2 regions of the Variovorax sp. GW821-FHT10B04 genome follow, and region 2 is predicted to be linked to the other one. Evidence: predicted binding sites of a transcription regulator. Region 2 holds the regulator's gene; the other holds the start of a gene.
The links. Region 2 encodes FNR, which switches genes on or off when oxygen is low (the NO sensors DNR and NnrR bind a similar motif). Its sites were predicted from a motif close to TTGATNNNNATCAA; they were not measured.
Positions count from the first base shown of each region.

Region 1: the regulator FNR is predicted to act here: its motif matches at 11,077-11,090, upstream of azu (azurin).

Region 1 covers NZ_JBWKNQ010000003.1:487,881-503,263, reverse strand. The annotation lists gene AC07PZ_RS10560 (CoA pyrophosphatase) at 1-706, shown strand, start outside; gene AC07PZ_RS10555 (CobD/CbiB family protein) at 758-1,756, shown strand; gene hisC (histidinol-phosphate transaminase) at 1,762-2,850, shown strand; gene rsgA (ribosome small subunit-dependent GTPase A) at 2,879-3,739, opposite strand; gene AC07PZ_RS10540 (4a-hydroxytetrahydrobiopterin dehydratase) at 3,842-4,183, opposite strand; gene AC07PZ_RS10535 (M48 family metallopeptidase) at 4,199-5,458, opposite strand; gene orn (oligoribonuclease) at 5,536-6,123, shown strand; gene AC07PZ_RS10525 (DEAD/DEAH box helicase) at 6,345-8,180, shown strand; gene AC07PZ_RS10520 (hypothetical protein) at 8,265-8,396, opposite strand; tRNA gene AC07PZ_RS10515 (tRNA-Lys) at 8,654-8,729, opposite strand; tRNA gene AC07PZ_RS10510 (tRNA-Ala) at 8,927-9,002, opposite strand; gene AC07PZ_RS10505 (GMP reductase) at 9,060-10,037, opposite strand; gene AC07PZ_RS10500 (OmpW/AlkL family protein) at 10,274-10,939, opposite strand; gene azu (azurin) at 11,167-11,637, shown strand; gene AC07PZ_RS10490 (UvrD-helicase domain-containing protein) at 11,681-14,095, shown strand; gene AC07PZ_RS10485 (BPSS1780 family membrane protein) at 14,237-15,031, opposite strand; gene AC07PZ_RS10480 (homoserine kinase) at 15,041-15,383, opposite strand, start outside.
Region 2 covers NZ_JBWKNQ010000012.1:94,467-109,849, reverse strand. The annotation lists gene AC07PZ_RS25175 (hypothetical protein) at 1-248, opposite strand, end outside; gene AC07PZ_RS25170 (DUF2975 domain-containing protein) at 335-916, shown strand; gene AC07PZ_RS25165 (helix-turn-helix domain-containing protein) at 929-1,180, shown strand; gene AC07PZ_RS25160 (sulfite exporter TauE/SafE family protein) at 1,184-1,918, opposite strand; gene hemN (oxygen-independent coproporphyrinogen III oxidase) at 1,927-3,363, opposite strand; gene fnr (fumarate/nitrate reduction transcriptional regulator Fnr) at 3,541-4,257, shown strand; gene AC07PZ_RS25145 (DUF2326 domain-containing protein) at 4,495-6,117, opposite strand; gene AC07PZ_RS25140 (ABC-three component system middle component 7) at 6,110-6,265, opposite strand; gene AC07PZ_RS25135 (ABC-three component system protein) at 6,318-7,094, opposite strand; gene AC07PZ_RS25130 (hypothetical protein) at 7,732-8,019, opposite strand; gene AC07PZ_RS25125 (FixH family protein) at 8,036-8,335, opposite strand; gene ccoG (cytochrome c oxidase accessory protein CcoG) at 8,352-9,827, opposite strand; gene ccoP (cytochrome-c oxidase, cbb3-type subunit III) at 9,847-10,761, opposite strand; gene AC07PZ_RS25110 (cbb3-type cytochrome oxidase subunit 3) at 10,777-10,914, opposite strand; gene ccoO (cytochrome-c oxidase, cbb3-type subunit II) at 10,925-11,569, opposite strand; gene ccoN (cytochrome-c oxidase, cbb3-type subunit I) at 11,579-13,012, opposite strand; gene ccoS (cbb3-type cytochrome oxidase assembly protein CcoS) at 13,080-13,217, opposite strand; gene AC07PZ_RS25090 (heavy metal translocating P-type ATPase) at 13,228-15,383, opposite strand, start outside.

The DNA.
Region 1 (15,383 bases), on a different contig from region 2:
CACTGCGTCAGTCGAACCGATCAACGCCGTCTCTTCGGTGCCAGTGGTCAATCCGCGTGAAGTGCCGGTGGTGCGGGTGGATAGCGAGCTGCCTGCCGTGGCGCCATCCATGCTGACGGCGTCGGCATTGCGTGCGCGCTTCGCCAATCCACCGATCTGGACCCCGGAGCTGCGACGTGAGCCGGCCTTGGGCAACCGCGCACCGGCACAGGCCGCAGTGCTGATTCCTGTCGTGCAACGCGCCAAGCCGACTGTCCTGTTGACCGAGCGTGCCAGCCAGATGTCCACGCATTCGGGGCAAATCGCGTTTCCCGGCGGACGTGTCGACCCGGAAGACGCCAACGTGGCTGCGGCGGCGTTGCGCGAAGCCTGGGAAGAAGTCGGCCTGTCGGCAGGTTTCATCGAGGTGCTCGGCAGTCTGCCGACGTACACCACCGTGACCTCCTTCATCGTCACACCGGTGGTGGCGCTGGTCGAGCCTGGCTTCGAACTCACGCTGAGTCCCGGTGAAGTGGCCGATGCCTTCGAGGTGCCGTTGGCTTTTTTGATGGATCCGGCGAACCATCGGCGCCATGCCATGGTGGGTGATGGCATGAGTGCACGGCAGTGGTATTCGATGCCCTACCAGGACGGTCCGAACGAACGATTCGTTTGGGGCGCGACGGCCGGAATGCTGCGCAACCTGTACCGTTTTCTGAGCGCTTGATGCGCGCCTCCCGCGCGGCGGGGCCGGGTACCGAATCGCTATCATCGACCGATGAGCTTTTTTGCCATTCTGTGCGCGCTGCTGATCGAGCAGGCGAGGCCGCTGGCGCACCACAATCCGGCCTACGCGGCGATGCTCGGCTGGACGCGCTGGACCAGCCGTAACTTCGATGCAGGCAAGTCGCATCACGGCTGGGTTGCGTGGGGGCTCTCGGTGTTTGCACCTACGTTGATGGCCATTGGCGTGCATTGGCTGCTGGCGCTCACGCTCGGCCTTCCGTTCGCAGTGCTCTGGAGCATTGCCGTGCTGTACGTCACGCTGGGCTTCCGGCAGTTCAGCCATCACTTCACTGGCATCCGCGATGCATTGGATGAAGGGGACGAAGCGCTGGCCCGATCGCTGCTGGCGCACTGGAAGCATGCAGATGCCGCAAACCTGCCGCGCAGTGAAATCGTTCGCCATGTGATCGAGCATTCCGTCATTGCCGCGCACCGCCATGTCTTCGGCGTGCTTGCATGGTTCTCCATCCTGGCGGCGCTGGGCCTCGGGCCCGCGGGCGCAGTTTTCTACCGCATGAGCGAATTCGTCGCCCGATATTGGGCCTACAAGGAGGGTGCCGCGGTCCAGCCCTCCAGCGCGTGGGTGCGCCATGCAGCCGAACGTGCCTGGAGGGTGATCGACTGGTTGCCTGCACGTATCACGGCCCTCGGCTTTGCCGTTGTCGGCAGTTTCGAGGATGCGATCGACTGCTGGCGCAATGATGCCAAGCGCTTCCCGAATGCCAATGACGGCGTGATTCTGGCTGCCACCTCCGGGGCGGTGAACGTGCGGTTGGGCGGCGGTCTATTGCGACCGGTACCTGCAGGCGAACCCTATTCGAATACGCTGTCGGGCGACCCGCTGCTCGAAGGCCCCAGTCAGTCCGGCAGCACGCCGGGTCGTGAGCCCGAGCCGGCTCATCTGCGCAGCGTGGTCGGCCTGGTCTGGCGCTCGGTCGTGATGTGGATGGTGCTGCTCGCGCTTTTGACGCTCGCGCGTCTGCTGGGTTGAACGTCGTGGCATCGGTACCTGCTTTCTGGAGCCCTCGCGTCGCGGCGCTCGAGCCCTACGTGCCCGGCGAACAACCGCGCATTGCCAACCTCGTCAAGCTCAACACCAACGAGAACCCGTATCCGCCGTCACCGCGGGCAGTCGATGCCATCAGGCAGGCGGCCGGCGATGGGTTGGCCTTGTATCCCGATCCGGAGTCGCTCGCGTTGCGCGATGCCTTCGCGTCCCGACACGGCCTGACCAGCGCCGAGGTGTTTGTTGGCAATGGCTCGGACGAAGTGCTCGCGCACGCGTTCTTCGCTTTTTTCCAGCAGGCGCAGCCGCTGCTGTTCCCCGATATCACCTACAGCTTCTACCGGGTCTACGCGCTGCTGTATGGCATCGATTGCGAGTTGCAGCCGGTCGACGAGGCGTTGCGCATCGACTTTGGGGCGCTGGCGTTACGCGCTGCCCAGGGCTGTGCCGGCATCGTGATCGCAAATCCGAACGCGCCAACCGGCATAGGTGTTCCGCTGACGCAGATCGAGGCACTGCTGCGCGCCTGTCCGGACCGTGTGGTGCTGGTGGACGAAGCCTATGTGGATTTCGGTGCCCAGAGTGCGCTGTCGTTGATCGAGCGCCATCCGAACCTTCTGGTGGTACAGACGCTTTCCAAGTCACGGTCATTGGCCGGCCTGCGGGTCGGATTTGCCTGCGGGCAGCCGCATCTGATCGAGGCGCTTTCGCGGGTCAAGAACAGCTTCAATTCCTATCCGCTCGATCGCCTGGCCGAAGTGGGTGCCGTTGCGGCTCTCGACGACGAGGAATGGTTCACCAAGACCCGCGATGCCGTGGTCGACACGCGTGAAGGACTCGTTCTGCAACTCGAGGACCTGGGCTTCGAATTGCTACCTTCGCAGGCGAACTTCGTGTTCGCACGCCATCCGGAGTTGGACGCCGCCGAATTGGCGGCCGCCTTGCGTGAGCGCGCGGTGCTCGTGCGGCACTTTCGTCAGCCGCGCATCTCGCAATACCTGCGCATCAGCATTGGCACGCGCGACCAGTGCGGCACGCTCGTGGCGGCATTGCAGGCGATCCTGCTGGCGCGTCAGTAGCGCGCGGCGTGCAGCCGCTTCACCAGTCTCAGTAGCGGCTCTGGCTCAATTCGGCGAAGAGCTCGCCATAGATGCGATAACGGGTCGCGCTGATCGCACCTGGGTGCGTCGGCGTTTCGACCTGCGCGATCACGCCGCAGCCCGGTTCATGCAGGTGAGTGCAGTTGTAGAACTTGCAGTCGCTCGCGTGTTCGGCGATGTCCGGCATCAGGTGCGCGAGTTGCATGGGTTCGATGTGGTGCAGTCCGAATTCCTGGAAGCCTGGTGAGTCGATCAGCGCCGTCTTTCTGTCGGCGTCCACCCAGTAGAAGGTCGTGCTGGTCGTCGTGTGCTTGCCGGAATTGAGTGCCTGCGAAATCTCGCCCGTCAGTGCGCTGGCGCCGGGCACCAGCAGGTTGATCAGCGTGCTTTTGCCGGCGCCCGAGGGGCCGAGAACCAGCGTGGTCTTGCCGTCCAGCAGCTTCAGCAGCGCAGCCCGATCCACCTCACCCGATGCGGTGAGCGACAGCGGCAGCACGCCGTGATGCATTCGCCGATAGGGTGCGAGCCGGCTCCAGGCACGTTCGAAGGGCACGACCAGATCGCTCTTGTTGAGCGCAATGATCGGTGTGATGCGTTCCGCCTGCGCCGCGATCAGCGCGCGTGCCAATTGATGCTCGGAAAACTCCGGCTCGGCGGCGATCAGGATCAATACGTGATCCAGGTTGGCGGCGAAGGACTTGGTGCGGATCTCGTCCTGTCGGTAGAAGAGATTCCGGCGTTCGACGACTTGCTCGATCGTGCCTTCGTCCTCGGTGGCCTGCCACTTCACGCGGTCGCCCACGACTGCCTGGCTCTTCTTGCCACGAGGATGGCAGATCAGCCGTTCGCCGCTCGGCGTCTCGACCATGCAATGTCGCCCGTGGCTGGCCACGACGAGCCCATCGTGGAGTGCCGATGCCGCCGTCCCAGCGGCGCCACGGGACTTAGCCAACAGCGGTGCCTCTGTGCGTCATGCGGTGGCCAGCAGCGCGTTGGCCTGGGCTGCGCATTCGAGGTCGGTGCGCGAAATGCCGCTCACGTCGTGCGTGTTGAAGCGCACGACGCAGCGGTTGTAATGGACGCTCAGATCCGGATGGTGGTCCTGGCGATGCGCAATCAAGGCGAGCGCGTTCACGAACGCGATGGTCTCGAAGTAATTGGCGAAGGTGAAGGTCTTCTCGATGGCCACGTTGGCATCGTCGCCGGTGAGGGTCCAGCCGTCGAGCCGCGCGAGGCCGCTGACGATTTCCGTGGCGCTGAGCGCGCGGCGGGTTTCGGTCTTCCAGTCTTTGATCGTGAACATGCTTGTCATGGCGAATCGTCGTCGTCAGGTCGTCGACATCCGCGCGAGACGCTCGGAAGCCGGTGGATGGGAATAGTAGAACTGAACAAACACAGGATCGGGCGTGAGCGTCGACGCGTTGTCCTGATAGAGCTTCAGCAATGCCGCCGACAGAGCGGCGCCACTGGTCTGGGCGACTGCATAGGCATCGGCCTCGAATTCGTGCTTGCGCGACAGCGATGCGGGCAGCGGTGCCACGAAAAATCCGAACACCGGTACCGCACTCATGAAGAGCAGCAGGGCGAGTGCGTCGTTGGGTGCACCCATGTTCGGCTGCACGCCCAGCCCGGTGTAGAACCAGGCCTGCATGGACAGCCAACCCAGCAGCGCAAAACCTGCAAGGCTTAGCGCAAACATCGCAATCATGCGCTTGAGGATGTGGCGGTGCTTGAAGTGCCCGAGCTCGTGCGCCAGCACGGCTTCGACCTCACCCGCCGTCAGCTGGCGCAGCAGCGTGTCGTAGAACACCACACGCTTGCTCGCGCCAAAGCCCGTGAAATAGGCGTTGGCATGTGCACTGCGCTTGCTGCCGTCCATCACGAACAATCCCTTGGCGGCGAAGCCGCAGCGCTGCATCAGGGCGGTCACGCGTGTTTTCAGCCCGGCATCGTCGAGCGGCTTGAACTTGTTGAACAGCGGTGCGATGAAGGTCGGGTACACCATCATCAACAGCAGGTTGAAGCCCATCCACACGGCCCACGCCCAGAACCACCAGAGCGTGCCCGCCGCGCCCATGAGCCAGAGAATCAAGGCGGCGATCGGCAGTCCGATGAGGGCGCCGACCAGCGTGCCCTTGAGCATGTCTGCGAGCCAGAGCCCGAACGTCATCTTGTTGAAGCCGAAACGCTCTTCCAGGCGGAAGGTTTGCCACAGCGTGAATGGCAGGTCGAGGATGCCGCCGATCAGGGCGAAGCCCGCCAGCAGCGCGAGCTGTTGCACCAGGCCGCCACCGAGCCATCCGAGCAGCGCCTTGTTCAGCAGATCGAGTCCGCCGAGCAGCGTCCAGCCGAGCAGGACGGCGGTGCCGAATGCCATCTCGATCAGACCGAAGCGGAGCTTGGCGACCGTGTAGTCGGCCGCCTTCTGATGCGCCGCCAGCGTGATGACCTGCGCGAAGGCCGCCGGAACGGCGTCGCGGTGCCGCGCCACGTGCCGGATCTGGCGCGACGCGAGCCAGAACTTCACGAACAGGCCGAGCAGCAGCGCGGCGGCAAAGAGGGAGGTGAAGAGCAGGGAGTCGGACATCGGGCGCGAGTTTAGCCCTGCCGTCAACGCCGCGCGGCAACCCGGCCGGGGCTGAGGCCATCGACGACAATCGGCACATGTCCGAATCCATCGAATCTTCTGTCCCCGCCACGCTCAAGAAGAGCGACCTGAACCTCGTCTGGCTCGATTGCGAGATGAGCGGCCTCGATCCCGAGAAAGAGCGCTTGCTCGAGATCGCGGTGGTCATCACCGGCCCCGACCTCACGCCGCGCATCGACGGCCCCGTGCTCGTGATCCACCAGAGCGACGAAGTGCTCGACGGCATGGACGCCTGGAACAAGGGCACGCACGGCCGAAGCGGACTGATCGACAAGGTCAAGGCGTCGACCCTCGACGAGGCCGCGGCGGAAAAATTGCTGCTGGAATTCATCTCGCGCTATATCCCGAAGCAGGGATCGCCGATGTGCGGCAACACGATCGGGCAGGACCGGCGTTTCCTGGTGAAGTACATGCCCAAGCTCGAAGCGTACTTCCACTATCGCAATCTCGACGTCAGCACGCTGAAGGAGCTCGCCAAGCGCTGGAAGCCGGCGGCCTACAGCAGCTTCAAGAAGCAGCAGGCGCACACCGCGCTGGCGGACGTCCATGAGTCGATCGAAGAGCTTGCCCACTACCGTTCGACATTTCTTCGCCTCGAAGATTAGGTAAAAACCCCAGGACGTGCAATAATTGAGGGCTCGCTGCAAAACGCAGCGTTCCTTGCATCTCCCTATCTTGCACACCGCGCCCGACGAAACGGGCCGCAGCCAAGGCGAAAGCGCCGGATTCATCCGGACAGTCTTGCTGAATGTCGTTGGATGGTTGATGTTTTTAACCACCCGACGGGGCGCCGCCAACGGCAGCGCTCGCGTATGAGACTATCTCTATGACCGACGCTTATGAAGCGCAGGGCGATTTCGCGCCTGTGCAATCCGATGAATTCGCCGTGGCCGGCGATTCCTTTGCCACCATCGACGCACCTGCAGCCGAACTGCAAGATGCCGCCGAGGAGGCTCCCAAGTTGCCGAACGGCTTTGTGCGCCTGGGCCTCGCTGCCGAGCTGGTGGCCGCTGTAGCCGATCTTGGCTTCGAACAGCCGACGACCGTGCAAGACAAGGTCATCCCGTTGGCCCTCGGTAGCACTGAAGAGGGCGATGCCCGCTTCATCGACCTGATGGTGTCCAGCCAGACCGGTAGCGGCAAGACAGCGGCTTTCCTGCTGCCCGTGCTGCACACTTTGCTCAAGCAGGAAGCCGAAGCCGAGGCAATCGCCAAGGCCGAGTTCCAGCGCCTGTCCGCCGAAGCCGCAGCCCGTGGGGAAGCGCCTCCCAAGAAGGCCAAGCGCAAGGATCCGACCAATGCGCGCAACTTCAAGGCGGCCACGCCTGGCGCCCTGATCCTGTGCCCGACGCGCGAACTCGCGCAGCAGGTGGCGCACGACGCCATCGACCTCGTGCGCCATTGCCGTGGCCTGCGCGTTGCCAGCGTGGTGGGCGGCATGCCCTACCAGTTGCAGATCGCGAAGCTGCAGAACGCCAATCTCGTGGTCGCCACGCCAGGCCGTTTGCTCGACCTTCAGCGCTCGATGCAGATCAAGCTGGATCAGGTCCAGTTCCTCGTCGTCGACGAGGCCGACCGGATGCTCGACCTCGGCTTCTCCGACGATCTGGCTGAAGTCAATCAACTGACCATCGGCCGCAAGCAGACCATGATGTTCAGCGCGACCTTCGCGCCGCGCATCCAGCAGCTCGCCACGCGCGTGATGCGTCAGCCGCAGAAGGTGCAGATCGATTCGCCTCAGGAAAAGCACGCAAACATCAAGCAGGTGCTGTTCTGGGCGGACAACACCCAGCACAAGCGCAAGATGCTTGATCACTGGCTGCGTGACACGACGATCAATCAGGCCATCGTGTTCGCCAGCACGCAGGTCGAATGCGACGGCCTCGCCAATGACCTGCAACAGGACGGTTTCAGCGCCGTCGCGCTGCACGGCGCGCTCAGCCAGGGCCTGCGCAACCGCCGCCTGATGGCGCTGCGCCAAGGCCAGGTGCAGATCCTGGTGGCAACCGACGTGGCTGCGCGCGGCATCGACGTGCCGACCATCACCCACGTCTTCAACTTCGGCCTGCCGATGAAGGCCGAGGACTATACGCACCGCATCGGCCGTACCGGCCGTGCTGGCCGCGACGGTATCGCTGTGACCTTTGCTGAGTTCCGCGATCGTCGCAAGATCATGGACATCGAGCATTACAGCCACCAGCAGTTCAAGTCCGAAACCATTCCGGGTCTCGAGCCGCAACAGCGCATGCCGCAATCGCGTCCGCAAGGCGACTTCGGTGGTCGCGGCCGTGGAGAGGGTCACTCGCGTGACCGCAAATTCGGCGGCGGTGCCGGCCATCGCGGCGGCAATGCAGGTGGTTACGGCGGTGGTCCGAGCAACTATGCGGGTGCCAGCGGCTTCAACGATCGCGCAGCGCGTGCGCCGGCGGGTGCAGGCCCTCGCCCGGGTGGTCATGGCGGCGGTTTTGGTGGTCGCGACGATGCAGGCGGTGCGGGTGGCTACGGTCGCAAGCCGGGCTGGGGCGAGGGTGCGCCGCGCGGTGCATCGGCTGGTGCCGGCGCAGGTCGTGGCGATGGTTTCGCTCCTCGCGGCAACGCGGGTGGCGGCAAGGTGTTCGTTCCTCGCGATGCACAGAAGCGTGCATTCAAGCCGTCGCGCTGAGATCAGATTCCGTGCGGTAGATGCCGCATGAAAAAGCCCGCCTTCTGTGATGGAAGAGCGGGCTTTTTTTTGTGCGGTGTGAGCTCAACGCGGATGCAGCGATCCGAGCAGGAGGATGGCTCCGCCGTCGACATCGGCGGCCCCTGCGGGGATCGACAGGCAAAGCAACGCTGCAGAAGCCAGCGAGGCGGCAATGGTGATGAAGAAGCGGTTCATGGCAGCTATTGTGGAAAGTCGGCGCTTCGCAACGTGTAGGTGCCCATCGAATGAGTGCGAACGCTTTTGCGCGGCGGCGGCCTCGGGAAATTGCCTCGCTGGATGGATGGTGGTGGGCTGGTCAGCCGCTGCGCATTGAACGCCCGCGCCGCAGCTTCCAAAAGGCGCGTGCGAAGAGCTTGTTCAAGTCCTGAAATGAGAAAACCCCGTAAGCCGCTGATCTTTCGAATCAACAACCTACGAGGTTTCTTTGTTGGTGGTGGGCCCTGAGTGACTCGAACACTCGACCTACGGATTAAGAGTCCGCTGCTCTACCAACTGAGCTAAGAGCCCCTGTGGAACAGTTTGATTACCGTTCCCAGTCAATCCCGCTATTATAGCCATGAATTCTGGCATTTGGCAAACGCCAGTCACATTTCGTGGACATGGCGTGTAAACGTCGTCTGCCTGACGATGGAGGATATCCGGGCGGAGATCACCGGCGAAGAAAAGGCTCCAGCGGCCTGCCGTGGAGCCTCAAGTCGGAATCGTGGTGGAGAGGATGAGGATCGAACTCACGACCTCCGCATTGCGAACGCGGCGCTCTCCCAGCTGAGCTACCCCCCCACAGAAAGAAATTCTAGCGAGACGATGGCGATCTGTCTCGCACCAGCGCCACGCCTTTCACATCAGCAGATGCTCACCTGCGTTGTCGCCGCCGAGCGTCACGTAGTTGACCTTGCGGATGTCCATCAGCGCCTTGCCGCCCGCGTAGCTGATCGAGCTCTGCACGTCCTGCTCCATCTCGATCAGCGTGTCGGCGAGCTTCCCCTTGATCGGCTCCAGGATGCGCTTGCCCTCGACATGCTTGTATTCGCCCTTGTTGAAGTCGCTGGCCGAGCCGTAATACTCCTTGAAGAGCGTGCCATCGACTTCGACCGTTTGGCCCGGAGATTCCTCATGACCCGCGAACAGCGAGCCGATCATGACCATCGAGGCGCCGAAGCGGATGCTCTTGGCGATATCACCGTGGTCGCGGATGCCGCCGTCGGCAATGATCGGCTTGGTCGCGACCCGCGCGCACCACTTGAGCGCGCTCAGCTGCCAGCCGCCGGTGCCGAAGCCCGTCTTGAGCTTGGTGATGCACACCTTGCCCGGGCCGATGCCGACCTTGGTGGCGTCCGCGCCCCAGTTCTCGAGGTCGATCACGGCCTCCGGCGTACCGACGTTGCCGGCGATCACGAACGACTTCGGCAGCTTCTGCTTCAGGTAGCCGATCATGTTCTTCACGCTGTCGGCATGGCCGTGTGCGATATCGATCGTGATGTATTCCGGTGTGAGGCCTTCTGCGGCCAGTTGGTCGACGGTGTCGTAGTCGGGCTTCTTCACGCCCAGCGAAATGGAGGCGAACACGCCCGCGGCATGCATGTCCCGTACGAACTTCAGGTTGTCGAGATCGAAGCGGTGCATCACGTAGAAATAGCCGTTCTTCGCGAGCCATAGGCTGATTCGCTCGTCCACCACCGTCTTCATGTTGGCGGGGACGACGGGCAGGCGGAAGCTGCGGCCGCCGAGTGTGACGCTGGCGTCGCACTCGGAACGGCTCTCCACGCGGCACTTGCGCGGAAGCAGCAGGATGTTGTCGTAATCGAATATCTGCATGGAAGACCAAGCTCCTGTTGACGAAGTGCGCCAGGGAGCAATTTCCGCTGGCGTGGGCGCTTGGTCCGGTCCCGGCCTGATCGCAGCGCCGCAGAATGCGGGCGCAAAAAAACCGGGAGCCAAGAAACTTGGGCCCGGTGATTGATTTTAGAGAGGGCGTGGCGTCTGCAAGCGGCAAATTCGGTATAGACCTTATTCGCGGGACAGCTTCCAGGCGCGATCCCCCGGAGGGCAGATCAGAAACGATAGCCCACGCCCACGCCGATCAGCCATGGATCGACCTTGACGGTCGACAGCTTCGTGCCGCCCAGGCTCACGTCCGTGCGGATCTGCACCTTCTTCACGTCGAAGTTGAGGAAGACGTTCTTCGCCACGGCGAAATCGACGCCCGCGCCCACCGCGAGCCCGAAGCTGTTGTGGTCAAGATCCAGCCGGCCGACGGTCGGCACGTTCAGGTTCACCGAACTGATGCGCGTGTAGTTCACGCCAGCGCCGACGTAGGGGCGGATCTGCGCATCGGGTGCGAAGTGGTATTGCAGCATCAGCGACGGCGGCAGGTGCTTGAAGCTGCCGATCGCCACGGGGCCGCCCAGCGCGCTCTGCTCGACGGTCACCGTCTGCTTCTGGGGCACGGTCAGCACGAGTTCGGTTGCGATGTTGGGCGTGAAGAAATAGGTGATGTCGACCTCGGGAATTGTCTTGTCGTTCACCGTGATCGCATCTGCCGGGATCGCCAGCGCACCGATGGCATCGGAATGATTGGCCGGGTCTATCCGCACGGCACGGGCGCGCACCAGCCAGTTGCCCTGTGCTTCCTGGGCTTGTGCGGGCAGGGCGATCAGAGCGCCGAGGGAGGCGCCCAGAAGTGTGCCGATCAGTGTGCGTGTGAGCTTCGTGTTCATGGTTCTTTCTCTCCAGTGGTGGCCGGCACGCGGGGCCGGCAGCTGGGATCAGTGTCGGCAGGCATCGCCATGCGTGTCTTGATCTGCCGCAAGACCCGGCCTCCGGTGTGCAGGTGCGATGGCCGTGTGCACGGACCTTGATGCAGGTCATCCATGGAAGACGCTGGCGCCGAAAGAATGCGCAGCAACGCAGCCCGCCGTCGTGACTGCCGTTCCAAGGAAACTTCATGATTCGCCGCCATACCGCCGCCCTTGCCGCCCTTGCCGCCTTCGCCGTCTCGGCCCTCGTCTCCATGCCCGTGCTCGCTGCCGACTGCAGCGCGGAGATCGAAGGCAACGACGCCATGCAGTTCAACAAGACCGCCATCGAGATCGGCAAGGGCTGCAAGGATTTCACGCTGAAGCTCAAGCATGCCGGCAAGCTGCCGAAGCAGGCGATGGGTCACAACTGGGTGCTGGCCAAGGCGGCCGACGTTCAGGCCATCGCCGCCGACGGCATTGCTGCCGGCGCTGCCCAGAATTACGTCAAGCCGGGTGACGCCCGCGTGATCGCGCACACCAAGCTGGTGGGTGGTGGCGAGAGCGACAGCGTGACATTTCCGGTGGCCCAGCTCGATTCGGCCGGCAGCTACAGCTTCTTCTGCTCGTTCCCCGGCCATTCGTCGTTGATGAAGGGCACATTGAAGCTCGTGAAGTAGATCGGCAGCGGCGCGTCGGACCCCGGCTTCCTACAATGGTCGGATGTCCCTTTTCGGCCCGCACGACGCTTCCCCTGGCGCCTCTTCTCCCGGCGCTGCCGCAGCGTCGCCGCTGTTGCAGAACCTCAATCCCGAGCAGCTTGCTGCCGTCACGCTGCCCGAAGGCAATGCGCTGATCCTCGCCGGCGCGGGTTCGGGCAAGACGCGGGTGCTCACCACCCGCATTGCCTGGCTCATGCAGACCGGCCGTGTGTCGCCGGGCGGCATCCTGGCCGTCACTTTCACGAACAAGGCTGCCAAGGAGATGACCGCGCGGCTCACCGCGATGCTGCCGGTCAACGTGCGTGGCATGTGGATCGGCACCTTCCATGGTCTGTGCAACCGGCTGCTGCGCGCGCACTGGAAAGTGGCCAATCTGCCGTCGACCTTCCAGATCCTCGACACGCAGGACCAGCTGTCCGCCATCAAGCGGCTGATGAAGCAGTACCAGGTCGACGACGAGCGCTTTCCTGCCAAGCAGACGCAATGGTTCATCGCCGGCGCCAAGGAAGACGGGCTGCGGCCCGGCGACGTCGAGACCCGCAGCGAAGACGACCGCAAGAAGGTCGAGCTCTACCGGCTGTACGAGGAGCAATGCCAGCGCGAGGGCGTGGTCGACTTCGGCGAACTGATGCTGCGCAGCTACGAACTGCTGCGCGATAACGATGCGGTACGCGAACACTACCAGCGGCGCTTTCGCCACATCCTGATCGACGAGTTCCAGGACACCAACAAGCTGCAGTACGCCTGGATCAAGATACTCTCGGGCCAGGTGGTGGACGGTCGCTTCGTGCCGGGCGCGCACAACAGCGTGATCGCGGTCGGCGACGACGACCAGAGCATCTATGCCTTCCGCGGCGCGCGCGTGGGCAACATGACGGACTTCGTGCGCGAGTTCAACGTGCAGCACCAGATCAAGCTGGAGCAGAACTACCGCAGCTTCAGCAACATCCTCGACTCGGCCAACGCGCTGATCAGCCACAACACCCGGCGCCTCGGCAAGAACCTGCGCACCGAGCAGGGTCCGGGCGAGCCGGTGCGCGTGTACGAGTCGACCAGCGACTTCGCCGAAGCGCAATGGATGGTCGAGGAGATGCGCCAGCTGGTGCGCGAAGGCATCGCGCGCAAGGAAATCGCAGTGCTCTACCGCAGCAATGCGCAGAGCCGGGTGATCGAGACGGCGCTGTTCAATGCGGCCGTGCCGTACCGCGTGTATGGCGGCCTGCGCTTCTTCGAGCGCGCCGAAATCAAGCACGCACTGGCCTATCTGCGACTGCTCGAGAACAAGGACGACGACACCAGTTTCCTGCGCGTCGTGAATTTCCCGCCGCGTGGCATCGGTGCGCGCAGCATCGAGGTGCTGCAGGACACGGCGCGGGTGGCCGGCCATTCGCTGCATGACGCGGTGAGTGCGGTCGGCGGCAAGGCGGGTGCCAACCTGTCGGCTTTCGTCGCCAAGATCGACGTGCTGCGCGAGCAGACCGTGGGCATCTCGCTGCGCGAAATCATCGAGCTGGTGCTCGACCACAGCGGCCTGATCGAGCATTACAAGGCCGATCGCGAAGGCGCGGACCGCATCGAAAACCTGGAAGAACTGGTGAACGCGGCCGAGAGCTTCGTCACGCAGGAAGGCTTCGGCCGCGACGCGGTCGCGCTGCCGATCGACGAACTGCGCCAGTCGCCGGCCAGCCAGGGCCTCGATCCGAATCTGCCGGTGGTCGATGAGCCGCTCGCACCCGACGCGGAGACCGGCGAGACGCTGAGCCCGCTGGCCGCCTTCCTGACGCACGCCGCGCTGGAGTCCGGTGACAACCAGGCGCAGGCCGGCCAGGACGCGGTGCAACTGATGACCGTGCATGCCGCCAAGGGCCTGGAGTTCGACTGCGTGTTCATCACCGGCATGGAGGAGGGGCTGTTCCCGCACGAGAACTCCATGACCGACCACGATGGCCTCGAGGAAGAGCGCCGGCTGATGTACGTGGCGATCACGCGTGCGCGCCAGCGGCTCTACATGAGCCATTCGCAGACCCGCATGCTGCATGGCCAGACGCGCTACAACCTCAAGAGCCGCTTCTATGAAGAGTTGCCTGAAGGCGCGCTGAAGTGGTTGACGCCGAAGAACGCCGGTTTTGCGCCGTCCGCCTTCGGTTACGGCGGGGGCTACGCGACGTCGGGCCGCGGCCAGGCCGGTGGGGGCGGCTTCAGCCGCGATGCGTTCGCCAGCCCGCCGGTGCCACCGCAGAAGGCCGCACCCTCACACGGCCTGCGCTCGGGCATGCAGGTGTTCCACAACAAGTTCGGTGAAGGGACCGTCACCGCCCTTGAAGGCTCCGGCGACGACGCGCGCGCGCAGGTCAATTTCCCGCGTCACGGCGTGAAGTGGTTGGCACTGTCCGTCGCCAAACTGACACCCGTCTGATCGATTCCGACGAGACTGGATCAAGGCCAGGAACACCACGGATCTGGCTCTGCCAGTCCGTCGGTGTTGCCCCCGGTAGGGGGGGGGTGAAGCGACACGAAGTGCGCGAAGCCTGGGGGCGAGCCCACTCTCTGGGCGAGCCTACTCTTTGAAGCTGTCCCTGAAGGTGCCCCAGGTGCTGGTGAAGAACATCGCCGCCATCACCAGCGCACCGCCCAGCATCACTGCGCCGCCGGCTGCCGTGGCGCCGTCGCCCATGCCGATCGCGCCGACCGCCACCAGCAGCGTCGCGCCGATGCTCAGCACCAGCCCTGCGCCGACGAAGACGCCGAACCAGGCCAGTCCGAACATCGTCATCGCACCGAAATTCCTGAAGCAGGCGACGAAGCTGAAGAACAGGCTCTTGGCGGGTGGCACGCGGTGCCAGTGCACCAGCGCCGGTGCGTGCCAGAACGCGAGCGACAGCGGCAGATACAACGCCATCGCGATCCACAGCGCCACCTGGAATTCGGTCTTCTCCGCCACCTCGCGGCTCAGCGCGCCGCCCAGCAGGTAGATGCGCGCGAACTCGCCACCGTCGGCGATGGCCGAAATCGCCATCACCAGCAGAAACAGCCCCGCGTACAGCGCGCCGAGCACCGTCATCGGCCGCACGTCGGCGCGCACTGCCTGAAGCGCGGCGCGGAACACCGTGCCTGCGGCCGGCTTCTCGGGGCTGCTCGCATGCGCCGCCGCAGCCATCAAGCCGAGCGTCATGGTCGGCAGCAGCATCAGCGCGAGCACCGCACCGATGAAGGGAATCTGCGAGGCGATGGAAACCAGCGCCATGAAGAAAAAGAAGAGCGAGACGAAGGCCAACGGCTGGCGCAGGAAGGTCTTGAGTCCGCTGCGGACCCAGGTCACGCCGGTACGGGCCGGCACAAGGTTGAGTTTCATCAGTTCAGTTCAGGCCGCCACCGGCTCGGGAATGTCCGCAGGCACCAATGGCGAGCGCACGCGCTCGCGCAGCACGCGTTCGAAATGGGTCGGATCGTGCGGCTTCAGCATGCTGGCCTCGCGCGGCAGATGGAAATCCCACAGCCGGGAAATCCAGAAACGCAGCGCGGCAGCGCGCAGCATGGACGGAAACAGCGCGCGCTCCGCAGCCGTCAACGGACGGACCGCGAGGTATGCGTTGACCAGGGCCGCGGTTCGTTCCGCGTCCTGCCGACCGCTCGGCAGATCGACGGCCCAGTCGTTCAGGCACACGGCGAGATCGAAGAGCCAGCTGTCGGTGCCGGCGAAGTAG
Region 2 (15,383 bases):
ATCGGCTCGAATGCGCCCGGCTCTTCAGGACGGACATCGACATCCAGCGTCGGCACGCCGCCCTTCGCCAGCACCAGCCGCTCATCGATCTCGACGGCCAGCATGATCTCCGCCGGATCGGCGACCAGCAATTCGGTTCGCAACGCCAAGAGGCGCGGAACGGACCCCAGGGGAACGCCGGAACAGCCCGCCAACAGCGCACAGATCCAGAGGCTCGAAGCCCCACGCAACAAAGACAACGGACGCATGCATCACTCCTTTGGGTGGTTTAAGATATCTGCCATTCAACAATAAATTATTGTTTTACAGATATTTTTAACGCCAAGGAGCTGAGTTGTCCACCCACACCGTTGTCCCCGCGGCATCCGCGGACATTCCTGCGCACCAACCTGAGCACTTCGGCAAGCTCTGCATGGCACTTGCGGCGATCTGCCTTGTCCTGGCGCTCGTCATGCCGGTGCTGGTGCCGCTCTACTGGGCCTGGGCGCCCACCGACAGCCTGCTGGCCCTCGCGAACCTCGGCATCGGCGACATCCGGAGCCCGCTGCATGACGGGCAACGCGCCATCGGCGCGCTGGTCAGCGCCGTGCCCGTCCTGCTCATGTCATGGACCTTGTGGCGGGCGCGCGAATGCCTGGCCGACCTGGCGCAGGGCCAGGCCTTCACGGCGCATGCCGCGCGCTGCATGCGCCGCCTGGCCGTGCTGATCGCCTGCACGGCCCTGGCCGCCTTCGCCGCGGTGCCCTTGCTGTCGGTCTCGCTGACCTGGGAGAACGCCGTGGGCGCGCGTGCGGTGGTCGTCGGAGGCGGCGTCGCACACGCCCTCGTGCTGCTGTGCGCGATGGTGCTGTGGCTGATGAGCGGCGTACTCCGGCAAGGCCAGTTGCTGGCCGAAGAAAATGCCGCGTTTCTCTAGCCGAGGCCCGCGATGACGATCGTCGTCCAGCTCGACGTGATGCTCGCGCGCCGCAAGGTCCGCTCGAAGGACCTGGCCGAGCACGTCGGCATCACCGAAGCCAACATGTCGCTGCTCAAGCAGGGCAAGGTCAAGGGCGTGCGCTTCGACACGCTCGAGAAGATCTGCAACTACCTCCAGTGCCAGCCTGGCGACCTGCTCGTGTACGAGGCCCCTTCCGAGCCGGGCGTCCAGCCGCGCTCAACACTCGGCGCCCCGCAGTGAAGTTCAGGCGCACCACAGCGCGACCTGCCGCCACACATCCATCCAGATCGCCTGCAGCGCAACGCCCGCCAGCAACGCACCGGCGATGCGCGTGCCCCAGGCCTGGCGCGCGACGTCGAGCCGCCAGCGCAGGCGCTGCCAGAGCCACGGCGCCGCCACCAGCGACACGGAGGTGCCCGCAGCGAACGCCGCCATGACGACGGCGCCCTGCCAGGGTCCATTGCCCAGCGAAGCCAGCATCAGTGCCGAATAGAGCAGACCGCAGGGCATCGCCAGCCAGAGCACGCCGGCGGCGAACACGCCGCGCAGCGAGCCGGCCAAAGGGCGCAGCCATTCGCCGACCCGACGACCGACCTGATGCGCCCACAAGGGCTGTCGCCCCATGATCGCCAGCACCGCGCCCCAGGCGAACACGAAGACGTGCAGCAGCACCCACAGCGGACGCAGTGCCGCCACATGCGCACTGGCGAACCCCAGGCCCTGCACCGTCGCCGCGGCCATGGCACCGCCGGCCGCATAGCCGAGCATCCGGCCTGCGTGCAGCGCCATGGTGGCCGCACCGTTCCCGGGAACGGCCATGGCCGCCGGCGACGCCAGCGTGGTCGCGATGCCGCCGCCGGGCAGACGCGCACGTGCGAGCCGCACTGCGCCCGCGCAGGCCGCGCCGCACATCGCGACGCAGTGCGGGCCGCCGGCCAGGCCCATCAGCAGTGCGGTGCCGGCCAGCGCGGTCTGCATCGCGCGCCCTAGATGATTCGCGAGAAGCGCGTGCGGTTGCGATCGGCCTGCAGGTAGCGGTCAAACACCATCGCGATGCCGCGCACGAAGAACCAGCCGGTGGCAGTGACCTGCACGCCGCGCGCATCCAGCACGACCAGGCCCGTCGCCTCCAGCGGTGCGAGTGCCGCCAGCTCGGCTTCGAAGTAGCGCCGGAAATCGATCAGGTGCGCGAGTTCGATCGACTCGAAGTCGACCCGGCCCTGGCACATCAGCGCCATGATCACCGAGCGCCGCAGCACGTCGTCGCGCGACAGCGCCAGGCCGCGCACCACCGGCAGGCGGCCCTGGCCGATCAGGTCGTAGTACTCCTCCAGCGTCTTCGCGTTCTGGCTGTAGGTCGCACCGACACGGCCGATCGCCGACACGCCGAGCGCCACCAGGTCGCAGTCCGGCTGCGTGCTGTAGCCCTGGAAGTTGCGGTGCAGCCGTCCTTGGCGCTTGGCGATCGCGAGCGGGTCGTCGGGCAGCGCGAAATGGTCCATGCCGATGTAGACATAGCCGGCCGCCGTGAGCGCCGCGATCGAGCGCGACAGCATCTCGATCTTCGTCGCCGCGTCGGGCAGCTCGTCGCCATGGATGCGCCGCTGCGGCTTGAAGCGCTCGGGCAGGTGCGCATAGGCATAGAGCGCGATGCGATCGGGGCGCAGCGTGCAGATCTGCGCCAGCGTCTGGTCGAAGGACGCGGCGTTCTGCCGCGGCAGGCCGTAGATCAGGTCGACGTTGAGCGAGCCGAAGCCGAGCCGGCGCGCGGCGGCGACCAGGTCGAACACCTGCTGCGCGGGCTGGATGCGGTGCACCGCCTTCTGCACGGCCGGGTCGAAGTCCTGCACACCGAAGCTGAGCCGGTTGAAGCCCAGCGACGCCAGTTCGGCGAGCCGCTTCTGGTCGATGGTGCGCGGGTCGACCTCGACCGCGTACTCGCCGCCCGGCACCAGCGTGAAGGCCGCGCGCAGCATGGCCATCAAGCGCCGCAGTGCAGCGTCGTCGAGAAAGGTCGGCGTGCCGCCGCCCAGGTGCAGCTGGCTGACGACGGCGCCTCGGCCAAGCTGTGCCACCTGCAGTGCGATCTCGCGCTCCAGGTGGTCGAGGTACTCGTCGGCGCGCTCGTGGTGCCGCGTCACGATCTTGTTGCAGGCGCAGAAATAGCAGAGCGATTCGCAGAACGGGATGTGGACGTACAACGACAGCGGCATCGCACCGCCGCGTGCGCCGGCCGCGCGCTGCCGCAGCGCCTGCCCGTAGTCGTCGGCGCCAAAGGCCTCGACGAAGCGGTCCGCCGTCGGATAGGACGTGTAGCGTGGCCCGGCCACATCGAAGCGGCGCAGGGTGTCGGGCGTCAGGACCGGCGTCGCGGTGATGGCGGTGGAAGCAGAAACGGCAGAAGTGCCAGAAGCGCCAGCCATGGGCGCAGCGGGATCGGCAAGGACGGAAATCGGCATGCAGGCACTGTGCCGCCAACGGCCGCCCTCTCCCTTGACGTGGATCAATCCGCCTGCGGGACCGCCTGCCGACAATCCGGCAAAAGGGACTCACACCGACCGCGCTGCCGAGACAGGCGGCCGGCCGACACCGCCTGCGCCATGACACCCGAAACCATCAAGATCGCCTGTTCCAACTGCAACCTTCGCGAGCTGTGCATGCCCGTCGGGCTGAACGCCTCGGAGCTCGAGCGCATCGACGAGATCGTCGCGACCCGGCGCAAGGTCAAGCGGCGCGAGGCGCTGTTCCACAACGGCGAACGCTTCACGTCGCTGTTCGCGATCCGCACGGGCGTCTTCAAGACCCGCGTGACGACCGAGGACGGCCGCGACCAGGTCACCGGCTTCCAGATGGCGGGCGAGATCATCGGGCTGGACGGCATCGTGAACGACCGCCACACCTGCGACGCCGTCGCGCTCGAAGACGCCGAAGTCTGCGTGATGCCGTTCGAGCGCATCGAGGAGCTGTCGCGCGAGGTGACGGCGCTGCAGCGCCACGTGCACCAGATCATGAGCCGCGAGATCGTGCGCGAGCATGGCGTGATGCTGCTGCTGGGCAGCATGCGTGCCGAGGAACGCTTGGCGGCCTTCCTGCTGAACCTGGTGCAGCGCCTGCATGCGCGCGGCTTCTCGGCGTCCGAACTCGTGCTGCGGATGACGCGCGAAGAGATCGGCAGTTATCTCGGGCTCAAGCTTGAGACGGTGAGCCGCACGCTGTCGAAGTTCGTCGAGGACGGGATTGCGGAGGTGCAGCAAAGACACGTGCGGATCGTGGATGCGGAGGCGCTGCGGCGTCTTGTGAATTCGCCGGCTTGTTGAGGGGGGTGGGCTGAGCGGGCTAATGCGCTGCTTTGCAGCGGTCGCTGACGATCGCTCTGCCGTGTGGGCTGTCAGCAATGTGCCCAAAGCCGAAATTGATCGGGTGGTAGCAGAAGGCTGTCTGGAGTCGCTGGCTTTTTGGCGAGCCAGCGGCCGCTGCTAAGTCAGTGCGACATGCTCACGTCAGCCGACGCGATGCTCGGCAAACGGAAGACCCAACCAGCGCCCGAAAAGCGACTACTTTCGAGTGCGCCAATCCTTGGTGTACAGCAGGTCGTCGTGAGCGAGTTTCAAGACTGTGAAGCGCTTTAACAGCTGCTCCACTTCCGGCCCAAACTTCTTCGCCTCATCGAACGACAGAAAAATCTGCTTCGACTGCATGGCTGCCAGGATGCGCAAAATGCGCGCCGTCGCTGGCACCTCGATGTTCTTGTAGATGACCGAGTCGTGAAGCGCCATCGGCAACTTGGTGAGCGACAGCATCGCCAGGTCAAACCCCACCAGGCCTGCGAAGGACTTGCCAGTGCCGGTGTCGTCTGGTGAGGTGAAGAGATAAGACCCAGCATTCCTAATGCGGAGTTCTGAGGCGACCCGCGACGGGCCGTAGACCACCTTGTTGAACGACCTGAGCTTGCCGTTCACTTGGCTTTCGATGGCCAAGAAGATTCCTGCATAGATGTCTTCTAGGCGATCGTTTGAGCCTTTGACAGCAGCGTCGATGTTGACCTTGCTCTCGAAGTGATAGTTTTCGGCGGCTGCCTTGTCGACGGCGCCTTTCAGTTCGAAAACGCGATTGAACACGTCGTCAGGCAGGCCCTTCGACTGCAGCGATGCCTGGATCGCAGCATCCACTTGAGCCAGCTCAGACGCTGCTGCGCGCTCTTCCTCGACAGTGGCAGCCAGCTCATCCTTCAATTCCTTCTTGACGATGCTGCCAATTTTCTGGTGGAAGGCCTCAACCTGTTCGAGGCGCTGCACGTCAACCGTCGGGAAGAAGTCGGCGACGAGCGCAATATTGGCCGCAAGGCGCGGTGTGATGCCCGAGATCTCCCGCTCAAGGCGGCGGACCTTGGTCTGAAGTTCGATGCGATGGCTACCAAGCTCAAGCTTGCGCTGCTGCTTCTTCTGCAAGTCTTGGTCGAACAGCGACTCATAGACATTGAGGGCGCCGCTGAACCCGTTCTTCAACTGCTCAATCTGAGCTTGGTTGGACTCGATTGACCGGGTGTTCTCTAGGTACTGGGGCTTGGTGATCTTCGGGATGATGCTCGCAGTCATGGAGTCGCTGATGAGCTTCTTGCGGTTCTTCAGACCGTCCAAAGTCTTGCGCTCTAGTGCCACATCAGGGCTGCGGCCAAATAGGTCAACCAGGCGGGTGATGGCCGCCGCGACTGGTTCCTTGTCTGCGCCCACGAACGGGTGGCTTGGGTTCAGCCCGCCTTTCTTCCAAATGCGCGAAAACGGATTCACGATGGACCGGAACGTGCCCTCCAGCTCGTCCAGCCCGTACAAGCGCTTCAGCAGCCTGTTGTACTCGTCGATTCCAAGCTCGCGCTGTGCCTCATACTCTTCATTGCACTCATGCACTAGGTCAGGGCTATCGGTCGCGCGTGAAAAGCACATCCGCTCGGAACCGAACTCGAACGAAAAGTCGTAGCGATGCGGCCCAAGCTCACGGATGGCCCCCGCATCGTCCTTCTCTGCGAAGGTCGAGCCTCCGAATACGAAGTCGATGACCATGAGAACCGTGGATTTGCCAATGGAGTTCTTGGCGTCATCGTCTCCAAGGATGACGTTCAAGCCAGGGCGGAATTTAATCGGTGAATGACTGAAGTGAACGCAGCGGATTTCTTTAAGCATAGCTAATCGAGCCTGTCTCTACTTCAATGGTCAGCATGCCGAGTACGAACAACACATCCAGCGCATGCAGGAACTCCGTCGCATCCTGAAAGACGCCGTGAGTTCGGCGGTAGACGTCCTGCACGGTCTCACCCTGCGATTTGCCCATCAAGACCTTCCGCATCTTGAACAGTGTCGACTCTTCAAGTCGTGTGAACTTGCTAGGGACCAACATCGAAGACCTCACAGTTCTGGACGAAGAAGGACGTCAGCACCTTTGCGGCTAGAAGTGGCCTGCCAGTTCGAGCGCTGATCCACTGCGCTACGAAGTTGAAGACCGCGTCCTTGTTGTCAGGGTTTTGCTGCTGCATCGCCAAGTAGTAGGTGTTGATCTGGCTCTGCAGCAAGCGCACGGCTACTTGGTCACTCTGCTCCAACATGCGGATCTGGTCCCGGATGCGAACATAGAAAGTGACGGCATTGGTCTTGATCTCATGCCTTTGCAGAGGGCTCATCCCCGTACGTAGCTTCTTGTCCACGGTCGTGGCGTCGAAGCTAGCTGGAGGGATGTCTAGCTCGATGCTGCTCAGTGAAGTAATGCTGTCCAGGATTGCGTACACCTCTTCCTGAATCTTGTAGTCGGCCACCGTTGCGTTGGCGCGCGCCTCAACGAGAAAGCCGTCCTTGATTTTTCTAAGCTTGTCCATCTCATCCAGCTTGAAGTCCTTGTCGTACTTCGTGTGGCAGGAGGGGCAAAGCGCAATGACATTCTCGAGCGCATTGATAGCTTGAGGAACGGCGCGGCCAATAAGAGCCGTGACTTGGGACGGGGTCGGATTCAGCGGGTAGATATGAGCCACTTCGTAGCCTTTGTTCAACCTGCTTGAGCCCGGCTTGCGAAAAAGAATTGACTTCGAGCACAGCGGGCAGCACCCGGAGGTCTCTGCGTACAGGATGCTGTGCTCGTTCTCGCCGTAGTCTGTTCTTGCCGCCGCCATTTGAGGACCTTGCTGCGATAACAGAGCCGCAAGACCGGATTGCCGCAGGCTCGTTCGCTGGTAGCGAATCGTAACAAAGCCCCTTGGTGGGGTTCGACCTAGGAAGGCTTCATGGGTTGCGAATGACGTCGAATCGCAACGTCAATATCTCCGCGTGCAGGCTCACATGTCTCTGACTAGCGACTTGCGACTAGCACTTGTAGAACTGTGGCAACAGGTGGCGCCCACGCAAAAAGGGGCTAGCGACCTGCGCCGCTGATCCCAAAGCTGTGCCACCAAGAAGGCCCAGCAACTGCTCGGTTGAAGAGGGCGATCAGGCGTCTTGCGATGGTAAGACCGAGGCAGCCAACTCCTGACGCCTCAGTTCGCAGGCCGGTAGGTCGGCGGGCCGAACTGAGGCCTGACATGACGCCGCGAACAACAACTGCGGAGGATGGCGCCTACGTCCAGCGGCTGGGCTGCGCCCATTTTGCGCATCTGCGTGCCGTCATCGAAGACCTGTCCCCCACGCGGCCGCACAGCGCTACCTGGCCGTAGACACGCCGGCCAGCTGAGACGACTGCTGCTCTTGGCGAGAGCAGTCCCCCAGTCCCAAACCGCGAACGACCGCGATCAGTCTAAAGCAGCTGTAGCCAAGCTAACCGTCATCAACCTTAGCACTCTGAAGCCCGCCCTCACCTCCCACCGCATTCACCTCCCGCCGCGACATAGCTAGCAACGCCGTCATCGCACTCGACCCCATCGCCAGCACCCAGAACACAAAAAAGCTCGCCGTGTAGAGCCCCTGGCGCGACAGCGGCAGCGGTTCGCCGCGCCAATGCACGTCGCTCGGGTCGACCAAGGCGAACACCAGCATCTCGACCACGCAGGCCAGCAGGAACGAAGGCCAGAGGATCCAGGCCAGGCGGCGGATTCGGCGTTTCATGGCACCGCGTCGGGGTTCAGCGCCGGAGCAACGGCAGGTCGTTGCCCGGCGTCGCCGCGTGGTTGCGGCCGGTCTGTGCGGGCAGCAAGGTCTTGCCGGCGGCCAGCGTCTTGTTGATCTCCAGCCCCTGGCGGTAGTAGTCGTCAGCCACCACGGGGTCGGGTGTGCGAATGGCCAGCCAGAGGGTGGCGAAGCCGGCAACCACCACGATGGCCGGGCCGGCGATCACCATCCAGACCAGGGGAAATTTCCACCAGGGTCGCACGCCCTCGCCGGTATCGGCGGCGGTGGACGTGTTCGATGCAAGGGTGTTCATGGCTTGTTCTCCGAGTTCAACGAGGCACGAGAAAGATGGCCTTCTCCGACACCCGGGCGTCGCCATCGATCGCCTGCACGTCGAAGTGCACGGTGTGCGAGCCGGCCGGCGCGGTGCCGTAGGGCAATTGCAGCCGCACCGCGACCCAGCGCGATTCGGCCGGCTGTACCACGGCCAGGTCACCGGCGGCGACGGTCAGACCGTCAAGGCCGTGCACCGAGATGCGGTAGCGCTGCGGCCGCTCTGTCGCATTCATCACCTGCAGGCGGTACACGTTCTCCAGCATGCCGCCCTCGACGATGCGCGAGAGCGATGCGCGGTCCCGCACCACGTCGACCTTGAGCGGCGTGCGTACGACCAGGCTGGCCAGCAGACCGATGCACAGGGCCGTCAGCACGCTGGCATAGATGAGCACGCGCGGACGCAGCACGCGCGCCAGCACCTGGCGCGGCGACCACTGCGCGGCGATGCCGTTCTGCGTGGCATAGCGGATCAGGCCGCGCGGGTAGGCCATCTTGTCCATCACGGTGTTGCAGGCGTCCACGCAAAGGCCGCAACCGATGCACTCGTACTGCTGGCCTTCGCGGATGTCGATGCCGGTCGGGCAGACCTGCACACACAGCGTGCAGTCGATGCAGTCGCCCAGGCCGCTGCGGTCGTGCTGTTTGCCGCGGGCACCGCGCGCCTCGCCACGGCCGGCGTCGTAGCTGACGACGAGCGTGTCGCGATCGAACATCGCGCCCTGGAAGCGCGCATAGGGGCACATGTACTTGCAAACCTGCTCGCGCATGAAGCCCGCGTTGCCATAGGTCGCCAAGCCGTAGAAGAAAGCCCAGAACACTTCCCACGAGCCCATCTGCGTCTGCAGAAACGCCATGGCGAGCTCGCGGATCGGCGTGAAGTAGCCGACGAAGGTGAAGCCGGTCCACAGCGCAATGCACAACCACACCAGGTGCTTGAACCATTTCTTGACCAACTTTTCGAGGGACATCGCGCCCTTGTCGAGCCGGATGCGTGCGCTGCGCTGGCCTTCGATCTTTTCCTCGATCCACAGGAAGATCTCGGTATAGACCGTCTGCGGGCACGCATAGCCGCACCACAGCCGCCCCGCGACGGCGGTGAACAGGAACAGCGACAGCGCCGCGATCACCAGCAAGCCGGTCAGATAGATCAGGTCCTGCGGGTAGAGCACCAGCCCGAAGATGTAGAAGCGGCGCGCGGCCAGGTCGAACAGCACCATCTGGCGCTGGCCCCATTCGAGCCACGGCATGCCGTAGAACACGAGCTGCGTGAGGAACACCATGGCCCAGCGCCAATGCGAGAAGAAGCCGTCGATGCTGCGCGGATAGATCTTTTTCTGCGCGGCGTACAGGCCGGCGCTTTCGGCCGCGGGCGCGGTCCCGCCGGCACCGTGGCCGCGCGCGTCGACGGCGATCGGTATCACGCGGCGCGGCGCCGGTGCGGTCGTTGCGGGGTTCTGGCTGGGCGGCATGGCCTGGCTCTCCCGCCCGCTAGCGCGCCGCGCCCGGCGTGTTCGACAGCCCCCAGACGTACGACGCGAGCACGTGGATCTGCGCCTCGGTCAGGCGGCCCTGCTGCGCCGGCATCTGGTTGGTCTTGCCGGTGTTGATGATCGAGATGATCGCGTCCTGCCCGTAGCCGTGCAGCCAGATGCGGTCGCTGAGGTTGGGCGCACCGATCGACTGGTTGCCCACGCCGCCGATGCCATGGCAAGCCGCGCAGGCGGTGAACTTGCTCTTGCCCAGGCCGGCGCGCACCGAGTCGTGCGCACTGCCCGACAGGCTCAGCACGTAGTTGGCGAGGTTCTTCACGTCTTCGGCGTTGCCGACGGCCTCGGCCATCGGCGGCATCACGCCGATGCGGCCGAGCGTGATGGTCTCCTGGATCTTGTCCGGCGTTCCGCCGTGCAGCCAGTCGCCGTCGGTGAGGTTCGGAAAGCCCTTGCTGCCGCGCGCATCGGAGCCGTGGCACTGGGCGCAGTTGTTCAGGAACAGCCGCTCGCCGATCGCCATCGCGCCCGCATCGGCTGCAACCTGCTCGGCCGGCATCGCGACGTAGCGCGCGTAGATCGGCGCGAGTTCGGCATTCGCCTTGGCCACCTCGCCGGCATATTCCTCGCGCGCGCTCCAGCCGAGCTCGCCCTGCCGGCTGCCCAGGCCCGGGAACGCGAACAGGTAGCCGAGCCCGAACAGGATGGTGATGACGAACAGCCCGACCCACCACATCGGCAGCGGGTTGTTGGCCTCGCGCAGGTCCTCGTCCCAGACATGGCCGGTGGTGTTGTCGTCCGATGCCGGCGTGCGGGCGCGGGCGGTGAGCCACAGCAGCAGTCCGCAGGCCAGGATGCTCGCGACCGCAGCAAAGGCCACGTAGTTCGACCAGAAGTCGCTGATGAAATCGTTCATGGCTTTTTCCGGTCCTCAGTCCTGCTCGAACGGCAGTTGGGCGGCTTCCTCGAAAGCCTGATCGCGGCGGCGCGACCAGGCCCAGACCCAGATGCCGATGAAGGTGACGAACGAGGCCAGCGTGGCCACGATGCGAAGGGTGGTGACGTCCATGGCGTGCTCCTTACTTGAGTGCGAGACCGAGCGACTGGAGATAGGCGACCAGCGCATCCATCTCGGTCTTGCCCTGCACCTCGGCCTGGGCGCCGGCGATCTGCTCGGCGGTGTAGGGCACGCCGACATGGCTCAGCGCGCGCATGTGCGGTGCCGCTTGCGTGGCGTCGAGCGGCGTCTTCTCGAGCCAGCTGTAGGCCGGCATGTTCGACTCCGGCACCAGGTCGCGCGGGTTGTTCAGGTGGATGCGGTGCCACTCGTCGCTGTACTTGCCGCCGACGCGGTGCAGGTCGGGGCCGGTGCGCTTGCTGCCCCACTGGAACGGATGGTCGTATACGAACTCGCCGGCCACCGAGTAGTGGCCATAGCGCAGCGTCTCGGCGCGGAACGGCCGGATCATCTGCGAGTGGCAGTTGTAGCAACCCTCGCGGATGTAGATGTCGCGGCCCAGCAGTTGCAGCGGCTTGAGCGGCTCGACGCCGGTCACGGCCTCGGTGGTCGACTTCTGGAAGAACAGTGGAACGATCTCGACCAGGCCGCCGATCGCGATCACCAGCAGGATCAGCACGATCATCAGGAAGTTGTTGGTCTCGATCTTCTCGTGGGTGAATCCGGTGGCGCCGGCGGAGGGTGTCGAAGGTGTCTTGGAGCTCATGGCGGTACCTCAGGCGTGGGCCAGCTGCGGAATCGGGGCCTTGGTGGAGCGCCCGGAGATCACCGTCATCCAGACGTTCCAGGCCATCACCAGCATCCCGCCGAGATACAGCAGGCCGCCGACCAGCCGCACCACGTAGTACGGATAGGTCGCCTTCACGCCCTCGACGAAGGTGTAGGTCAGCGTGCCGTCGGGGTTGACCGCGCGCCACATCAGGCCCTGCATGACGCCGGCGATCCACATCGCGGCGATGTACAGCACGATGCCGATGGTGGACATCCAGAAGTGCAGCTCGATCGCCTTGATGCTGAACATCTCGGTGCGGCCGTACATGCGCGGGATCAGGTAATAGAGCGAGCCCATGCTGATCAGCCCGACCCAGCCGAGCGCGCCGGAATGCACGTGGCCGATGGTCCAGTCGGTGTAGTGGCTCAGCGCATTGACCGTCTTGATCGACATCATCGGACCCTCGAAGGTCGACATGCCGTAGAAGGACAGCGCAACGATCAGGAAGCGCAGGATCGGGTCGGTGCGCAGCTTGTGCCAGGCACCCGACAGCGTCATCACGCCGTTGATCATCCCGCCCCAGCTCGGCGCCAGCAGGATCAGCGAGAACACCATGCCGATCGATTGCGTCCAGTCGGGCAGCGCGGTGTAGTGCAGGTGATGCGGGCCGGCCCACATGTACGTGAAGATCAGCGCCCAGAAGTGGACGATGGACAGCCGGTACGAATACACCGGCCGGCCGGCCTGCTTGGGGATGTAGTAGTACATCATCCCGAGGAAGCCCGCGGTCAGGAAGAAGCCGACCGCGTTATGGCCGTACCACCACTGGACCATCGCGTCCTGCACGCCGGCATAGGCCGAGTAGCTCTTCATCCAGCCGGCCGGCACGGCCGCGCTGTTGACGATGTGCAGCAGCGCCACGGCGATGATGAAGGCGCCGTAGAACCAGTTGGCCACGTAGATGTGACGCACCTTGCGGGTGCCCAGCGTGCCGAAGAACACGACGGCGTACGCCACCCAGACCACCGCGATCAGGATGTCGATCGGCCATTCGAGCTCGGCGTATTCCTTGCCGCTGGTGTAGCCGAGCGGCAGGCTGATGGCGGCGGCGACGATCACCAGCTGCCAGCCCCAGAACACGAAGGAAGCCAGCGCGGGCGCGAACAGGCGGACCTGGCAGGTGCGCTGCACCACGTGGAAGCTGGTCGCCATCAGCGCGCAGCCGCCGAAGGCGAAGATCACGGCATTGGTGTGCAACGGACGCAGCCGTCCGTAGCTGAGCCATGGAATGCCGAGGTTGAGTTCGGGCCATGCGAGCTGCGACGCGATGATCACGCCGACCAGCATGCCGACCACGCCCCAGACCACCGACATCAGCGCGAATTGCCGCACCACGGTATCGCTGTAGACCGCGGCGGGAGGGTTGGGAACTTGCATCGTCTGGGCCTTCTGGTTGTACTTGGCCCAGTGTCGGAGTCGGACGTCTCCTGCGTCTTGACCTAAGTCAATCGTCCCGGAGAATGCGCTCGCCTTCGCGCTCCACGTCGTCGAACTGGCCACGGTCGACCGCCCACCAGAGGCCGCCGACGATCACCAGCACCAGCACGACCGAGAACGGGATCAGCAGGAACAGCACGTCCATCGCGATGGCCCTAGGTCGCCTGTGCCAGCGGCGCGCGCATCGGCGGCCGCGCGAGCCGGGCCGCATTCAGCACCACGACCAGCGAACTGGCCGCCATGCCCAGCCCGGCCAGCCAGGCGGGCAGCCAGCCGGCCAGCGCCAACGGCACGCACAGCGCGTTGTAGCCGGCCGCCCAGCAGAGGTTCTGGCGCACCACGCGCAAGGTGCGGCGCGCCTGCGCGATGGCGTCCGGGATCGCCATGAGCGCATCGCCGAGCACGATGAAATCGGCGCGCGCCCGCGTCAGCGGCACGGCCTGGCCGAACGCGAACGACGCATGCGCCTGGGCCAGCACCGGCCCGTCGTTGAGGCCGTCGCCGACCATCGCGACACGCCGCCCCTGCGCCTGCAGGCGCTTGAGCGCGTCGAGCTTCTGCTCGGGCAGGCAGTCGCCCGTCGCGTGGCGGATGCCGGCCTGCTGCGCCACCTCGTGCACCGCGGCATCGCGGTCGCCCGACAGCAGCCGCACCTCGATCCCCTGCGACGCCAGCGCGGCCACGGCGGCCGCCGCGTCCTCCCGCAGGTCTTCCGCGAGCACGAAGCTGGCGACCCAGCCCTGCGCATCGCTCAGATGGACTTGCGCCGCATCGACCGCGAGCGTCGCGACGCCGCAGAAGTCCGCGGAGCCGAAGCGCATCCGGCGCGTCAGGGCCAGCAGGCTGCCGCGGTAGCTGAGCAGGCCTTCGACGCCCTGCCCGGCCCGCTCCGCCGCGCCGGACACATCCCAGGCCGGCGGCGTGCGATGGCGCGCCTGCCAGGCCGCCAGCAAGGCGCGCGATACCGGATGCAGCGACTGCCCCGCCAGTGCCGCGGCCAGCTCGACGGCATCGCCGGGCCGCACGCCTTCGCGGCTGTAGACCCGCGCGAGCCGCGGCGTGCCGCTGGTGAGCGTGCCGGTCTTGTCGAACACCACGGTGTCGACGGCGGCGAGTGCCTCGAGCGCCTGCAGGTTGCTGGCCATGACGCCGCCGCGCGCGAGCGCGCCCGCGCTGGCCAGCATCGCCGCGGGCGTGGCCAGCGACAGCGCACAGGGACAGGTCACGATCAGCACCGACACGGCGACCATCAGCGCCCGGCCCGGATCGACCTGCCACCACAGTGCGGCCGCCACGCCCGCCGCCGCCAGCACGGCCAGCAGGAAGGGTCGCGCGACACGGTCGGCCAGTCGCGCAAGCCGCGGCTTGTCGACGGCGGCGCTTTCCATCAGCGCCACGATCTGCGCGAAGCGGGTGCCGGCACCGATCGCGTCGACGCGCATCTCGACCACGGCGTCGAGGTTGTGGCTGCCCGCCAGCACATGGGTGCCGCACGGCCGTGGCACGGGGCGCGACTCGCCGGTCAGCAGCGACTCGTCGGCTGCGGTGTCGCCTCGCGTCACGGTACCGTCGGCCGGAAAGGCCTCGCCGGGCCGCACCCGCAGCACGTCGCCGACGACGATGCGCCGCACCGCGACCCGCACGAAGCTGCCGTCGCCCGTGCGCCGTTCGATGCTGTCGGGCAGCCTGTTCATCAGCGCGTCGAGTGCGCCGGCCGTGCGGTCGCGCAGCCGGGCTTCCAGCCAGCGGCCGGTGAGCAGGAAGAACACGAACATCGTGAGCGAATCGAAGTAGACCTCGTGCCCGAGCGGGCCCGTGGCATCGAAGGTCGCGGCGCTGCTGACCACGAAGGTGATCGCGATGCCGAGCGCCACCGGCAGGTCCATGCCGATGCGGCGCTGCCGCAGGTCGCGCCAGGCGCTCCGGAAGAACGGGCCGCAGGCGAACAGCAGCACCGGCAGCGTGAGCATCCACGACGCCCACCGCAGCAGCCGGGACGCATCGTCCGACATGTCGCCGGGCTGCGCGATGTAGGCGGGGTACGCGTACATCATCACCTGCATCATGCAGAAGCCCGCGACCAGCCAGCGCCACAGCGCGGTGCGCGCCTCGGCCGCGCGGCGTGCGCGGACGGCGGCGTCGCCGGCCGGCACCAGCGGGTAGCCGGCGGCGCGCGATGCGGCGAACCAGCGCGACGGCCGCACCGCCGCCGCCGACCACACGACGCGGGCGCGCCGGCTCGCGGCATCGACGCGCGCCTCGAGCACGCCCGGCACCTGCATCAGCGCAGCCTCGACGGTGAAGGCGCAGG